Regions from separate parts of the Microbulbifer elongatus genome, predicted to be linked through region 1. Evidence: predicted binding sites of a transcription regulator. Region 1 holds the regulator's gene; each other region holds the start of a gene.
What was found. The regulator PhoB, encoded in region 1, activates phosphate uptake and scavenging genes when phosphate is short. The targets are predictions, from matches to a motif close to TGTCATAAANNTGTAACA.
Positions count from the first base shown of each region.

Region 1 (4,895 bases):
CCGCGACGAATTTCGGCGAGAGTGATGACTTTGCACTGACCTTTGACTTCGGCCTGATCGCCAATGATCAGAACGACTTTATCGATACCAGCGAAGATCTTACCGATTTTATCGATGCGCTGGATGGCTTCACCGCCAACCAGGACGACGCCGACTACATCCTCGAGCAGCTGCGGTTGCTCGATGACGGCCGTCTCACCGCGGACGCCGCCGCGCAACTGACCGTTGCCATTCCCAACAGCGTTGCCTCCGGCCTGCTGTTTGTTCGTCAGTCCGCGTTTATTGCCACCGATGTACAGCTGGCAGACGGGGATATTGCACTGCTGGAAAACTTCGGCGAGCAGATATTCGATGAGGATGACCTGGAAACCGCAGCCGGCGCTTTCGGTTACTCCATGCAGGAAATTGGCTTCGCCGCCGCGCGCAACTTTACCTTCAAGGAATATCAGGTATCCCTCGGCGTAACGCCCAAGTACCAGCGGGTTGAGTCCATCGAGTACATCGAAACCATCGCCAACTTCGACAGCGACGATTTCGAGGTGGATGACTACACTCTGGAGCACACCAACTTCAACCTGGATCTGGGAGCCACGATCAATTTCGGCCAGCTGCAGGGCGGTGTTTCCCTGCGCAATGCCATCGCCCAGGAATACGACACCGTTCAGGGTGGTGTGGAGATCCAGCTGGATCCGCAGCTGACCGCGGGTGTGGGATATACCGGCGAGGTGTTCACTTTGCTGGCGGATGCCGATCTGAATGCGGTGGAGCTGTTCGACGGCGCCGGTGAAGTGCAGGTAGTGCGTCTGGGCGCGGAAGCGGATCTGTTTGACTGGGCCCAGCTGCGCGTGGGTTACCGCCACGATATCAAGGGCACCTACGATGGCGCACTGACTGCCGGTATCGGCTTTAGCCCGTTTGACGTGGTGCACTTCCACCTGTCGGCAATCAAATCCTCTGAAGACACACTGGGGATGGCACTGCAGTTTGGTCTCGAACTGTAGAGTCCGAGTACCGGGCAGGTTGAAACAGAAAAGGGGCCCGAGGGCCCCTTTTCTGTTTCTTAACTTCAGCTCGCTTCAGAACTGGTCTGGGTCAGTTTCTGGGTCGGGAAATTCAGGGTGAAGGTACTGCCGCGCCCGGGCACACTGGTCACCGTCATATTGGCGCTGTGGCGCAGTAACACGTGTTTGACGATGGCGAGGCCCAGGCCGGTGCCGCCACTTTCCCGGGAGCGGCCGGCATCCACCCGGTAAAAGCGTTCGGTCAGGCGGGGAATATGCATGGGATCGATACCGATACCCGCATCTTTTACGGAGAAATGCCCGCCGTTGCCATCGGTATGCCAGCGCATCTCGATCGGGCCGCCGTCCGGACTGTACTTCACCGCGTTGAACGCTAGGTTGGCAAAGGCGCTGTGCAGTTCACCGGCATCACCGGTAATCGTACAGTCTTCTTCACAGGCCACGGAAATTTCATGGCGCTCACCACTCAGTGAACGCGCCTCCCCGGCCACCCGTTCCATCAGCTCCCGCACGGAAACCCGATCTCGTCCGCTGTCGCGCTCGGATGTCTCCAGCCGCGCCAGCAGCAACAGGTCGTTGACCAGGCTGGTCATGCGCACCGTCTGGTCACTCATCTGCCCCAAAGGCCGCTCCCAATTCCGCGGCGCCTGGCCGCTGGCCTGCAGTGTCTCCAGATAGCCGGCGATCACCGTCAGTGGCGTGCGCAGCTCGTGGGATACGTTGGCGACAAAATCCCGACGCATCTGCTCCAGATTATGCAGCCGGGTAATATCCCGCACGATCACCAGCGCTTCATCCTGACCGAAGCGCGTCACCTCCATCTGCAGAATGCGCGTATCATCTCCCGGCGCCGGCAGGGTAATCGGTTGCGGGTTGGTCTCCTTACCGCCGCCCATGCGCTCATACATATGCTCCACAAAGCGCGGATCACGTACGAAATTGACCAGCGGCTGACCCGCGTCGTCCCCCTGCAGGCGCAGCATCTGCCCCGCCGCCGGGTTCCACCAGGCCAGGTTGCCCTCATCCTCCAGCGCCACGATACCCTCGCGCAGTGCACTGGTACTGTCCTGCACCCGCCGCAGCATTGCGTGCAGCTTCTGCTTTTCTCGGCGGTGGCGGCGCTGCATGCGGTAGAAATCGTCGGTGATATCTCCCCACACGCCAAAATTGGTTGGCGCCGGGCCACGACGGCCGTTGGCGAGCCAGCGGTCAAATTGATTCTGCTGCCACAGCAGCCAGAAAACATAGGCGGCCAGACCGGCGCACAGTGCCAGCCACCAGTGGCCGCTGGCAAAACCAAGAATGGTGGTGCCCAGGGCGATAATGATAAAGCGGGATAACTCGCCAATACTGCGATCGAGCATGATGGTTCGGCCATCTATTTGGGGTAGGTAAACCTGATATTTGAAAAACTACCGAGGTTCAAAGCGAAGGTCGAGTGCCGGGTAAGGGTTTTTGAAAGCGTCGGCGACATGGACGTCGCCGACGCAGCGTACAGGGACGTATTTACAGCGGTTTCAAAAACCCTTACCCGGTGCTCGACCGCCACAGGACCCGCTACGGAGCCCTCTACAATTCTTGGGTGTAGGTTACACCCTTTCAGCGGTCTGTACAGAAAAGCGGTAGCCGGTGCCGCGCACGGTCTGGATGTAGCGCTCGTGGCCATCCACAGTAAGGGCCTTGCGCAGGCGGCGAATGTGAACATCCACGGTGCGCTCTTCCACATACACGTTGCCACCCCACACGTGGTCCAGCAACTGGGTACGGGTATAAGCGCGCTCCTGATGGCTCAGGAAAAACGTCAGCAGGCGGAACTCCGTTGGCCCCATATCAACCGGATTGCCATTGATGGTCACCCGGTGGCTGATCGGATCCAGCACCAGGCCACCCGCCGTCAGCGGCTCCTCCGGCGTGCTCGGGCCCGCGCGGCGCAACACCGCCTTCAGGCGTGCAACCAGTTCGCGGGGTGAAAACGGCTTGGTAATGTAATCGTCCGCACCGGTCTCGAGACCCTTGATCTTGTGGTCTTCCTCACCCTTGGCGGTGAGCATAATGATAGGCAGGGAAGAGGTCAGTTCATCCCGCTTCAGGCGGCGGGCCAGCTCCACACCGGAAACATCCGGCAGCATCCAGTCCAGCAGAATCAGATCCGGTTTCTCATCGATTACCAGCGCGTGGGCCGCCTGAGCGTTTTCCGCCTCGAGACAACGATAATCCGCCATCTCCAGTGCCACCCGTAACATATCCCGCACCGGGGCTTCGTCGTCGACTATGAGGATCGTTTTGCTGTGCATCGGCCTGCCATACCCTAACTGAAGTGTTTGTCACTTAACTGACTATTCTAGAGTGGCCATTTAACGTCACTTTGGTGACAAAAATATGACAGCCGTACGGGAAGCCTGGCCTGCACGGCGCTCCGTGCGCCTAGTTCCACAGATAATGAGAAAAAATACCCAGGAAAATCGCCATTCCGACCCAGTTGTTGTTCAGGAAGGCCCTGAAGCAGGCTTCTCGTTGCCGTTCGCGAATCAGCCACTGCTGGTAGCAAAACAGCCCGGCAGCGACCGCAACACCGCCGTAATACAGAGGGCCCATATCCGCGCGCCCTCCGAGCATCAACAGAGCGAGGATCACCATGCCCTGCAGGCAGCCGGTCATCACCCGGTCCATGTCTCCGAACAGAATGGCGGTGGATTTCACCCCGATCTTCAGGTCGTCATCCCGGTCCACCATGGCGTAGAAGGTATCGTAGGCCACGGTCCACAGAAGGTTCGCGGTAAACAGTACCCAGGCCACCGCCGGCACTTGATTGGTGACTGCGGCAAAGGCCATGGGAATACCCATGCTGAACGCTGACCCCAGTACCACCTGTGGCAGGTGGGTATAGCGCTTGGCGAAGGGGTAACAGAAGGCGAGCGCCAGTGCGGGTAGCGATAACAGAACGGTGAGTCTGTTGGTGGTGAGGACCAGCAGGAACGCCAGCAGCATCAGGCTGGCGAACAGAATAATCGCACCTCTGGGGGTGGCGGCGCCGGTGGCCAAGGGGCGCTGGTTGGTGCGCTTTACATGGCCGTCGATATTGCGGTCGGCAAAGTCGTTGATGGCGCAGCCGGCGGCGCGGGTCAGAATCACACCGAGAGTAAACACCACAAACAGGTGCAGCCCGGGCCAGCCTTCAGCGGCGATCCACAGGGCGGCCCAGGTGGGCCAGAGCAGCAGCAGGGAACCAATGGGCCTGTCGAGCCGTGCCAGTTGCCAGTAGGGCTGCACACTGGGCCAGTGCTGCGCGAATCGCTGTTGAAGCTGTTGGCGAATGGCTTGCATGGTGTTTCCCGTATTCTTTCCTTGCGGATTCAGGTGAGTGGCGGTTTGTGGGGATTGAACCCGCTGAGGAAGGTCTCTGCAACCAGCAGGGGTTTGTCGTGCAGCCAGAAGGTGGAGCGGCGGCCCCAGGCGCGGGTGTCGCTCTGGTTCAGCTCGGCCAGCTGGCACTGGGGGTTGCGTTTGAGCTGGTTGAGGACGATGGGGCCACGGCGGATGTCCGGCTGGCTGAACAGGAGTTCGCCGAGGGGACGGTTGTCGAGGCTGCGCAGGTAGCGGGATTTGCCGGCGAGGGTGCGCTCGGGGAGGACGCTGCGGGCGTAGACCCAGGGTTGTTCGCTATTGCCGTAGAGGAGGACTTCGCGGATGAGGGCGCGGGTGCGTTCCTTGAGGTTGAGGGCGCGGCGCTCTTCGAGGTTCGGGGTGTGCCAGCCCTGGTGGAGTATTTGTACGCTAAACTCGCCGTGGCTCAGATGTTTGAGGGCGGCGGTGAGGGATCCGGGGTGCTGCAGCCAGGGCAGGAGGTGATCCGGCGGGGTGTGGCCGTGCAGG
Region 1 covers NZ_CP088953.1:835,964-840,858, forward strand. The annotation lists gene traF (conjugal transfer protein TraF) at 1-1,001, shown strand, start outside; gene phoR (phosphate regulon sensor histidine kinase PhoR) at 1,067-2,386, opposite strand; gene phoB (phosphate regulon transcriptional regulator PhoB) at 2,612-3,316, opposite strand; gene ubiA (4-hydroxybenzoate octaprenyltransferase) at 3,447-4,346, opposite strand; gene LRR79_RS03435 (chorismate--pyruvate lyase family protein) at 4,376-4,895, opposite strand, start outside.

Region 2 (4,895 bases), 1.9 Mb from region 1:
GTCAGGCCGGCTTTACCGCGGGGTTCGTCCCGTTGGCCGAAGTCAAACACGGCACGCACAGTGACTGTGGGTGTTTCGTCATTTTTCACTGCCAGCAGACGCACGCCGTTTTCCAGCTTTCCGTCCTGAATCTCGGGCAGTTCCACTTGCGGGTTTACCCCGGGAGTGGGCTGTACACTGCGGTCGAAGGTATCCTTTACTGGACGCAGGGCGAGGGCTTCGTCCTCGTCACTGTAGGTTTCCGGAATAGTGCGCTTCCACTCATGGCTCTGCTCTGCCGCGGCCAGTTCCGGTTTGCCATTGGGCACAATGCTGAGCAGTACCGCCGGCTGCTCGGCGATGTACTGGTCGAAGACCCGGGTAACGTCGTCAGTGGCGACGGACAGGTAGGCGTTGATCTCTTTGTCGATACCCTTGGGGCTACCGGTGAAAGTTTCGAAGGCGGCGAGAGTGGATACTTTGCCGGAGACGGATTGCAGGCCGAACACGCGGCCAGATTCGTAACCGGCCTTGAATTTGACAAGGTCATCCTCGGTCACGCCGCGACTGGCGAATTCGGTGAGGGTATCGCGCACCGCCTGTTCCATTTCCGCCAGGGTTTCGCCGGAGGCAGGGTTCTGGATGACGATAAACCACATCTCACAGGCCAGTTCCTTGCAGGAATGGCTGACACTCGCGGAGACGGCGCGACCGGTTTGTACCAGGCGCTGATACAGCATGGAATCCTGGCCCTGACCGAGAATCGCGGCGGCGGCATCCAGTGCCGGCTCGTCCTCATGGCCGTAGTAAACCGTAGGTACCATCATCGCCAGAGCGGGAAGATGGATATTGTCTTCCAGGGTGACGTAGCGGTCCGCGTCGAGTTTGGCCGGTTGTTTCGGCAGGTTTTCCACTTCCGGGCCGGCGGGGATGGGGCCGAAGTACTTGGCCACCCATTCCAGGGTTTTGGCTTTGTCCACGTCACCACCGATGGTGAGCACGGCGTTATTGGGACCATACCAGCGCAGGAAGAAGCGTTTCAGGTCGTTGAGGTCGGCGCGATCGAGATCCTCCATCCAGCCGATCACCGGCCAGGAGTAGGGGTGACCATCCGGGTAGGTGGTGGCATACATGGTTTCCAGGGCGCGGCCGTAAGGGCGGTTGTCCACCCGTTGACCACGCTCGTTCTTTACCGTTGCGCGCTGGACTTCAAACTTTTCCTGTGTGACCGCGTCGAGGAATACTCCCATGCGGTCGGATTCAAGCCAGAGTACCGTCTCCAGTTGATTGGCGGGTACTGTCTGGTAGTAATTGGTACGGTCTGTGTTGGTGGTGCCATTCATGCTGCCACCGGCTTCAGTGATGATGCGGAAGTGTTCCTCGTCCGCCACATTGACCGAGCCCTGGAACATCATGTGCTCGAAAAAGTGGGCGAAGCCGGAGCGGCCGGGATCTTCCCGGTTGGAGCCTACATGGTAGGTGACGTCTACGTGCACCAGAGGGTCTGAATGGTCTTCGTGCAAGACTATCGTCAAACCGTTGTCGAGTTTGTATTTGCTGTACGGGATGGCGATCTCGGCACCATCGCCATCAAAGGTTTCCACCAGGGTAATACCGGCGGGCAAGCTGGCCTGTTGAGCCGACTCCGGAGAAGCTTCGCTGGTGGCGGAGGTCTGCGGGGATACAGGATCGGTGCCCTTGCTGCAGGCTACCAGAAGTGCGGATGCGAAAATCAGTGCGATTTTTGTGCGATGCATGATGGTAGGAGACCTTTTTATTTTCAGAATCTCCGATCCTAGCACAGCCGGCGGAATGTGCCCGACCGATACCGGTGTAACCCCGGTGTCCCCGGTTGCGTGACGCGCTATTCTTCAGTTGGAACGCAACAAAAGGGGCACTACCGGTCGGTAGTACCCCTTTTGCGTGGCGGTGGGCATGGAAGCGGTATGGCGCCTCACAACATGCCTGATTGCTGAATTAGAATTTGAACTCTGTGCCTACGCCTACGTAGCTGCGCGCATAATTATCTGCGGCAGTTTCATCGGTGTAGAAAGTAAATACCTTGGCAGCTTTGGACAGCTTGTAGTCCAGTCCAAGGCTGAATGTTTCGCCATCGGTCTTTACGATATCAGACTGGCCGTACTGTGCCTTCGCGGTCCAGTTATTGATTTTGTAAGCGACAGAGGTCATCCATCCGTCCTGCTTACTGTTGTCTGCTCTTTCCTGCTCTTCGTAAAGCCCGCCGACCTGCACATTACCAAAGTTGTACTGCGCAACCATACGCGCAACATTCCAGTCATTGGCCTCTACATCCATGTCATAGGCGTAGGCCAGGTAGACACCGTTGTTATCGTACGCAAATGCAACGGAAGTACCGTTGTCGCGGGTGTCGATCAGTGCGCCCTCGTCGTCCAGAATTTCTGCGTCCTTGTTGCTGATGTAAGCTGCCGCTACATGGAAGCCACCAAAGGATGGGGTGGTGTATTGCAGATTGTTGGATTCGCGGTTGTCGCTTTTGGTGATCAGGCTTTTAATATCGCCTTCCAGGTCGTTGAACAGATCTACTTTCTTCTGTGCAATCTTCAACGGCGTATCGAATTTACCGCCGATGACCTGGCCGAAGCCGCCTTCGAGCCCGGCAAAAATATTGCGTTGAGTGAAGGTGTCACCTTCGCCATCCATGTTGACCTGGTATTCCATTTTGTAGATGCCCTTGATACCACTGTCCAGGGGCAGCTCGCCTTTTACACCGAGGCGAGAGGCATTGCTTTTTACGTCGGTCGTTGCGCCGTCACCTTCGTCGTTGGACTGAAAGGACGCGTTGGCTTTACCGTAAAAGCCAAAGATTTCCGCGTTGGCGAAAGAGGGAAGTACTGCAACCAGCGCGAGCGACATGGCGGTCTTTTTCATGGGGGCTCTCGTAATGTTTGTTAAAAATGAACGCTGTGTGTTCTTGAGTTGCGCGCAGTTTGCTGCGGAAATGTTACAAACATGTGAAAGATGAAGATAAAGTGAATAAATTGTTACGCGGCCGCTTCAGCTCTGACAGGTGTGTCAGGTAAACCGGGCTGAGTGAGGGGCTTTTTCTCAGGGATAGAGGGTATGAGCAGGAGAGCTTGTATGGCGCATGGGTGGCGCGGGTATGCCAGTGATAGGGGCTAAGTCAGGCGGCCGCCCGAAAATATTGCCGGGCCTATGGATCTGTGCCGCAGGTATTGGGCAGGTGGCCTTCTGGCCTGTTTTACCGGGAAGCCGGGAAGTGGCCGGCACAATACTGCTGTGCCTGCTCGGCGCCACTTTGCTGTTGACCGTGACCGGTGTCTGGCGTCGCGCAGCGGGCTGCTGGGCCGGACTGTCTCTGTCGTTCCTCCTTGGTACCTTTTGGGCACTCTGGTGCAATCACCAGGCGCTGGAGCAGCGCCTTCCACCGCAGTTGCACGGCACTGATCACACTCTGGTGCTGGAAGTGGTGTCCTTGCCGCAAAGTGCACCGGCTGTCTCTTTTTTCGGCAGACCGTCACTGTCCGCCAACGGCTATCTCGACGCCCGTTTCCGCGCCCGTGTTATCGACGGGGCAGACGCCCGCTTTGTCGATCGCACGCTGCAGCTTGGTTGGTACCGCATGACCCCGGCGGAGGCCGAGCGCCTGCAGGCGGGCAGTCGCTGGCGGATGCGGGTGCGGGTGAAGGAACCGCGCGGCAGTATCAACCCTCACACCTTTGACTACGCGGCCTGGTTACTGGAGCAGGGGGTTTTTGCCACGGGGTATGTACGCGATCGCGATCTGCAGCCGGCGCTTATGGCGAGTGGCCATGGCATCGATCGCCTGCGGGAGGGCTTGCGTCGCCAGTTGAAGGCAGAGGTGTCGGGGCAGCCGCGGTATCCTCAGGCACCGCTGCTGAGCGCACTGCTTCTCGGCGACCGTGGTGGTATCTCGGAGAAAACGCGCAGGCTGCTGCAGAGCACCGGAACGGCACATCTTCTGGCGATTTCCGGGCTGCATGTGGGGATGGTTGCCGGCTGCTTCTTTGTGCTGGGCGGTATATTCGGACGTTCCGTGGGGGTATTCGGCGGGCGGTGGTCCGGAAACCCGCTGTATCTGGCCGGCGCTGCGGGTGCGCTCGGGGCGCTGTCCTACACCCTGATCAGCGGTGCCCCCCTGTCTGCCCAGCGGGCACTGTTGATGTCGCTGGTCGCGCTGGCGGCTGTGGTGCTGCGGCGGCGGTTCGATGGGCAGCTGGGGTTGGCTCTTGCGCTCTGTGGCATCCTGTTCTGGCAGCCCCTGGCGGTATTGAATGCGGGGTTCTGGCTGTCGTTTGTCGCCGTCGCCGCCCTGTTGTTGCGTTTTCAGGGGCGGGTAGGGGCTGCGGCGGTGGATGAGGTCGCGGCGCCAGTGGGGGGCTGGTTGTTAAACGCGGTGCGCAGCCAGTGGGCCATTATGATCGGTTTGCTGGTCCCCTCAGTGCTGATTTTTCACGGCGTAAGCCTCACCGGACTCGCCGTGAACCTGATCGCGATTCCGTGGGTCGGGTTGACCATTTTGCCGCTGATACTATTGGGTGCGCTGTGCCCGTTCGCGCCCCTGACGAGTAGCCTGTGGACCCTTGCAGATCTGCAGCTGGGCTGGCTGCTGCGCTTTCTCGAAACCACCAATCAGTTGGCACCCGGTTGGCATGGGCTGCCGGTGCCCGGGGGCTGGGTACTGTTGTTGCTCGCGTTTGCCGGGCTGCTGCTGATCATGCCCCGGGGTATCCCCGGGCGAGGGTTGGGCTGGCTGCTGGTTCCGGTGGTTGCGCTGGGAGGCACTGGCTGGCAGCGGCCGCTGCCAGATTCGTTTGAGCTGACCGTTCTGGATGTAGGGCAGGGGTTGGCGGTATCGATGACCACGGCCGAGCGCACCCTCATCTTCGATACCG
Region 2 covers NZ_CP088953.1:2,705,009-2,709,903, forward strand. The annotation lists gene LRR79_RS11060 (M16 family metallopeptidase) at 1-1,736, opposite strand, end outside; gene LRR79_RS11065 (porin) at 1,957-2,889, opposite strand; gene LRR79_RS11070 (DNA internalization-related competence protein ComEC/Rec2) at 3,239-4,895, shown strand, end outside.
Region 2: the regulator PhoB is predicted to act here: its motif matches at 2,961-2,978, upstream of LRR79_RS11065 (porin).

Region 3 (4,895 bases), 630 kb from region 1:
CAGACGGTGTCATCCGGCTTCATCAGCAGGTCCACCACCTTGCCGTAGTATTTGCCACCCTGTTCGTAGATTTCCACCACCGACTTTTTCTGGCCGGTTTCATCGTCAATGGTGGTCCAGCGACCGACCACGTCGGCAAAGGCCAGCTGGGTGGAGAGAAGCAGGGCGCTAACAGCAGTAATCAGTGTCTTCATGGGGAGATCCATCGCTATTGATCGGAGTGTGACCATAACATTTTTTGTGGTCACATCAGCATTGGGACTTCAACTTTAGTGTAGATGTTCCGGCTTGCCATGGGTGATGAGTACTTCTTCCCGACAGCGCACCACACAACGGAACAGTGCACGGAAAAACCGTGTGTAGTCCACCTTGCCCGCTTCCATGGTCTCCCGGGCGACGGGCTCACTACTGCCCGCGATACTGAGGGCGCGGGTGCTACGAATACCGAGTGCGGTGAGGGCTTCGCCGGCGAGATACTCGCGGATGGTGGAACGCAGAACGGCGCGCCCATCCCCGAAACGGGAATAGGGGGGTTTGCCTGCGCCTTTCAGGTGTAGCCCAGCGTTCACCGCCGTGGGGGCGCCGAGTTCCGGACCCAGGTCAGCGTAGTGGTGGTGCAGGTGCAACCTGCTCAGCGGGGTCCCTGTCGTCACGGGGAACTCAGGGTCAGTTTGATGTTTTTGCTTTCCCAGCAATCGATTTCCATATACAGCAGGTCCTCGATAGCGGGAAACTGATACAGCCAGTCGCCAGGTGCCTGTAGCCGGTAACCGGGCCCTTCCGCAGACAGGTGCAGGCCATCAATGGCCCGGTCCACGTGATCCCTGTGCACGATGCAAGCCAGACGCAGGCACAGGAGCAGGTCGTTATTGGGGTGAAATCCGTAGTGCTCCTGTACGGATTTGATGTCGCCGCGTTGGTTGCGCACCAGGTAGGCGAGATTTTCCTGTTCGCTTTTGCTGAAGCCCGCCATATCCGCGTGTTCGATCATGTAGGCACCCAGTTTGCGGAAGCTGCTGTGGGACAGCGACAGTCCGATCTCGTGCAGATCTGCGGCCCACTGCAGCAGGCGACGCTGGCCGAGCAACGCATGTGGGTTGAGCTGGCCAAAAAATTGCAACGCGGTATGAGCCACACGCCTTGCCTGCTCGCGATCGATTTCACCGCGCTCCATCAGGTTGGCGACGGTGTCCGCGCGGCGATCGCCACCGGCGGCGCGACCGGCGAGGTCGTGCACGATCCCCTCGCGGATCGCATAGGGAGAGATGTGCATTTCCTGAATATCCAGTTCACGGAAAATGCCATGCAGGATGGCGAGGCCGGCGGCAAACACGGGGCGGCGCTCCGGGTCGAGATGGGGCAGCTCGATCGCGTCAACGGTTTTGAAGCGTGCGACCTTGTCCGCCAGGGCGTCAATATCCTCCCGCAGAATCGGCAGCAGCTCGCCATCGTTGAGTACCCGGGCGACCGATTTGACGGTACCGGATGCTCCCACCACCAGTGCGTCGTCCGCCATGTGTTGTAGTTCCTGCAGCTCTGCCTGGGCTGCGCGTCGGGCGCGCACAAAGTTGTTGTGTTTGCCGTTGTCGATTTTGCCACTGTCAAAAAAACGCCGGTTAAACGCCACACAACCCATGCCGACACTCTGCAGCTGTCGCGGCGTTTCTAGACCGCGTACCAGTTCGGTGGAACCGCCGCCAATGTCGATGACGCAGCGCAACCGCGTGGGGCCTACTGCCGCCGCCATCACACCGGAGTAGATCAGGCGCGCTTCCTCAATGCCGGAAATAATCTCGATGGGGGCACCGAGGATGGCCTCGGCGGATTCGAGGAAACCATCGGCGCGGGTGCTGGCCGCACGCAGGGTGTTGGTGCCAACGACGCGCACACTGTCGAGGGGCAGATCCTGGATGACCGGTGCGAAACGCCGCAGGGCCTCCAGTGCGCGCTCGGCGACCACGGGATCGAGATTGCGCTCGGCGTCCAACCCCTCCGCCAGTCTTACCATGGCGCGGTCTGTGTGCAGGCGCACCATGCGCTGATCGCGAAATTCTGCCAGCAACAGGTGGAAGCTGTTGGATCCAAGATCCAGTGCGGCGTAGCGTTCGTTCGGACCTTCCTGCGCAGTGGCGGTTGTGGGCTCTGTTGTCATGGTTTTCGTTGTCAAATCACTGTAACAAAAATGTAGCAAAATGTGCCGTTCTGAACTATGGATTCAATGGACGTTCACACAATTGAAACCGAATAAATACGCGCTGCCGGTAGGCTTGACCGCCAAAGCACACGGCAGCGCTGATGCGCCCTCCACCGAAACAGCAGTAGAGAGTATGGCAAACGATATTCCGGTCTATCCCAAAGAACTCAGCTGGTTGTCTTTTAACGCCCGCGTACTGCAGGAGGTGGAAGACGAGAGCGTGCCCATGATCGAGCGGGTACGTTTCCTGGGCATCTTCTCCAACAATCTGGACGAATTCTACCGGGTTCGGGTCGCCGATGTCCGCCGCCTCGCCACTTTTACCAAGGGCAGTAAAAAGAAAGAGGAATTTTCTGAGCTGCTGGGCAATATCAACGAGAAGGTATTGCGGCTGCAGGCGCGCTTCGGTAATGCCTACACCAAGGTGCTTAAAGATCTGGGCAAGCACAATATCCATCTGATCAATGAGCGCCAGCTAACCGATGGTCAGCGCGAGTATGTGGAAGAGTATTTCCATCGGGAGGTGTTGCCGGAGCTCGAACCCTTTTTCATCGACGACCGGGACACCATGCCGTTGCTGAATGAAGCGAGTATTTACTTCGGAATTTATCTGGAGCTTGAAGACGGTAGTCTGCGCTTTGCCGCCTTGGAAATTCCGACGGATATTCTGCCCCGTTTCATCGCCATTCCCCACCGGGAAAAAAAGCACGAGAAAGTGTATATCGTGCTCGACAATGTCATCCGCGCCTGTCTGGTGGATGTGTTTCGCAATGTGCTGCCCATCGAAAAGGCGGCAGCGTACACATTTAAAATCAGTCGCGATGCAGAGCTGGAACTCGGTGAGCATGTTACCCAGAACATTGTCGACCGGGTGGCCAAGTCACTCAAAAAGCGCAAGCAGGCTGAACCGGTACGCCTGGTGTATGACTCCACCATGCCGGAAGTGCTGCTGCAGCTGATCAAGAAAAAGCTCAAGATGGGCCGTTACGACAGCTATACGCCCGGCGGCCGCTACCACAACTCCAAAGACTTCATGAGCTTTCCGGCGGACAGCAAGCAACATACCTATCGCGCGATCAAGCCTTTGCCGACACTGCCGGACAGTGCCAATATTTTCGACTGGCTCAATGAGAAAGACCGGCTCTGCTATTACCCCTATCACGACTTCCGGGTAATCACCAAGTTGCTGGCCTCGGCCGCCATCGACCCCAAGGTGCGGGAGATCCGCATCAATCTGTACCGGGTGGCCAAAAATTCCCGTGTGGTGGCGGCGCTGGTCAATGCGGTGCGCAACCAGAAACAGGTGACCGCGGTGGTGGAATTACAGGCGCGCTTCGACGAGCAGGCGAATATTCACTGGTCCAACGAACTGAGCGATGCCGGGGTGGAGGTGATCTACGGGGTGCCGGGATTGAAGGTGCACTGCAAGTTGATTTCCATCGTGCGTGAAGAGAACGGGCGCGATCGTTACTACAGCCATTTTGGCACCGGAAATTTCAACGAGAGCACGGCGCGTTTTTACTGCGACTTCAGCCTGCTCACCAGCGATGGCAACCTGGGGCAGGATGCATACCAGGTATTCGACTTTATCCGGCAGCCGCATCTGCAGCCGGCGTACAGCCATATCTGGAGTTCACCCCACAGCAATCGCCCCAATATTCTGGCGGCGATCGAGCGCGAGATCGCTGCGGCGGCCGCCGGTCAAACCGCAGAGATATTCATCAAGTGTAATAATCTGGTCGACCGCGAAGTGATCGAGTACCTGTATCGGGCGAATGCCGCCGGCGTGCGGGTGCGGATCATCGTGCGCAGCATGTGTGCGCTGTTGTGTGACGAGAAGGGGCTGTCCGACCACATCAAGGTGATCAGCCTTGTGGATAAGTTCCTGGAGCACGCGCGCGTGTACGCTTTCCACAATGGTGGTGATCAGCAGGTTTACCTGTCCTCTGCGGATCTGATGACCCGCAATCTCGACCACCGGGTAGAGGTCACCTTTCCGTTATTGAGCGAAGCGCACCGGGAGACGGTGATGAATATTCTCGAGTTGCAGTGGCAGGACAATCAGAAGGCGCGGGTGCTGGATGCGGAGCAGACCAATAGCCGTATTGCCAACCGCAATAGTAAGCGCAATGTGCGTTCACAGGATGCTATTTACCGGTTCCTGAAAAAACGCGAGATTTAGTTTTTGCTAAACCCCACCAGCTTGCCATTATCAAAGGAGAATCGGTAGCGCTCACCGACTTTCAGCTGGGTTTTGCATCGGGATTCGATGGTGATACGGGGAAACTGGGGCGTGACTACCCAGGTGGAAAAATCACCTTCCGGACCGCGGCCGATCAGCCAGTAGTGATCGCCGTGGGCACAGTTGCCTTTCGCCATGCAGTTGTCGTAACCCCATACAAAAGCGCGTACATCGTACTTGGGCGGGAGGTTGGCGGCGGGGCGAAAGGGGTCTCTCGGGTCGCCGGTGATTTCGTAGAGGTCGCCAAAAGTGAGCACCTTGTAGCCTTTGGCGCGGGTGGTGCAGCTGGCGGCGTGGATCTTGACTCCGGCCGCCACCGCCGGTGCTTTGCGTTCACTGGTTTCGGTGGCTTTGGGTTTGGGCGCCATTTCGCTGGGGAGATACCCACAGCCGGTCATTGTCAGGCTCCACAGCGCCAGGCCTGCGCAAAGTGTGCTACCACCAAAATACCGCACGTGC
Region 3 covers NZ_CP088953.1:1,461,041-1,465,935, forward strand. The annotation lists gene LRR79_RS05860 (DUF2147 domain-containing protein) at 1-194, opposite strand, end outside; gene LRR79_RS17290 (protein adenylyltransferase SelO family protein) at 270-653, opposite strand; gene LRR79_RS05870 (Ppx/GppA phosphatase family protein) at 650-2,152, opposite strand; gene ppk1 (polyphosphate kinase 1) at 2,328-4,376, shown strand; gene LRR79_RS05880 (hypothetical protein) at 4,373-4,891, opposite strand.
Region 3: the regulator PhoB is predicted to act here: its motif matches at 2,162-2,179, upstream of ppk1 (polyphosphate kinase 1).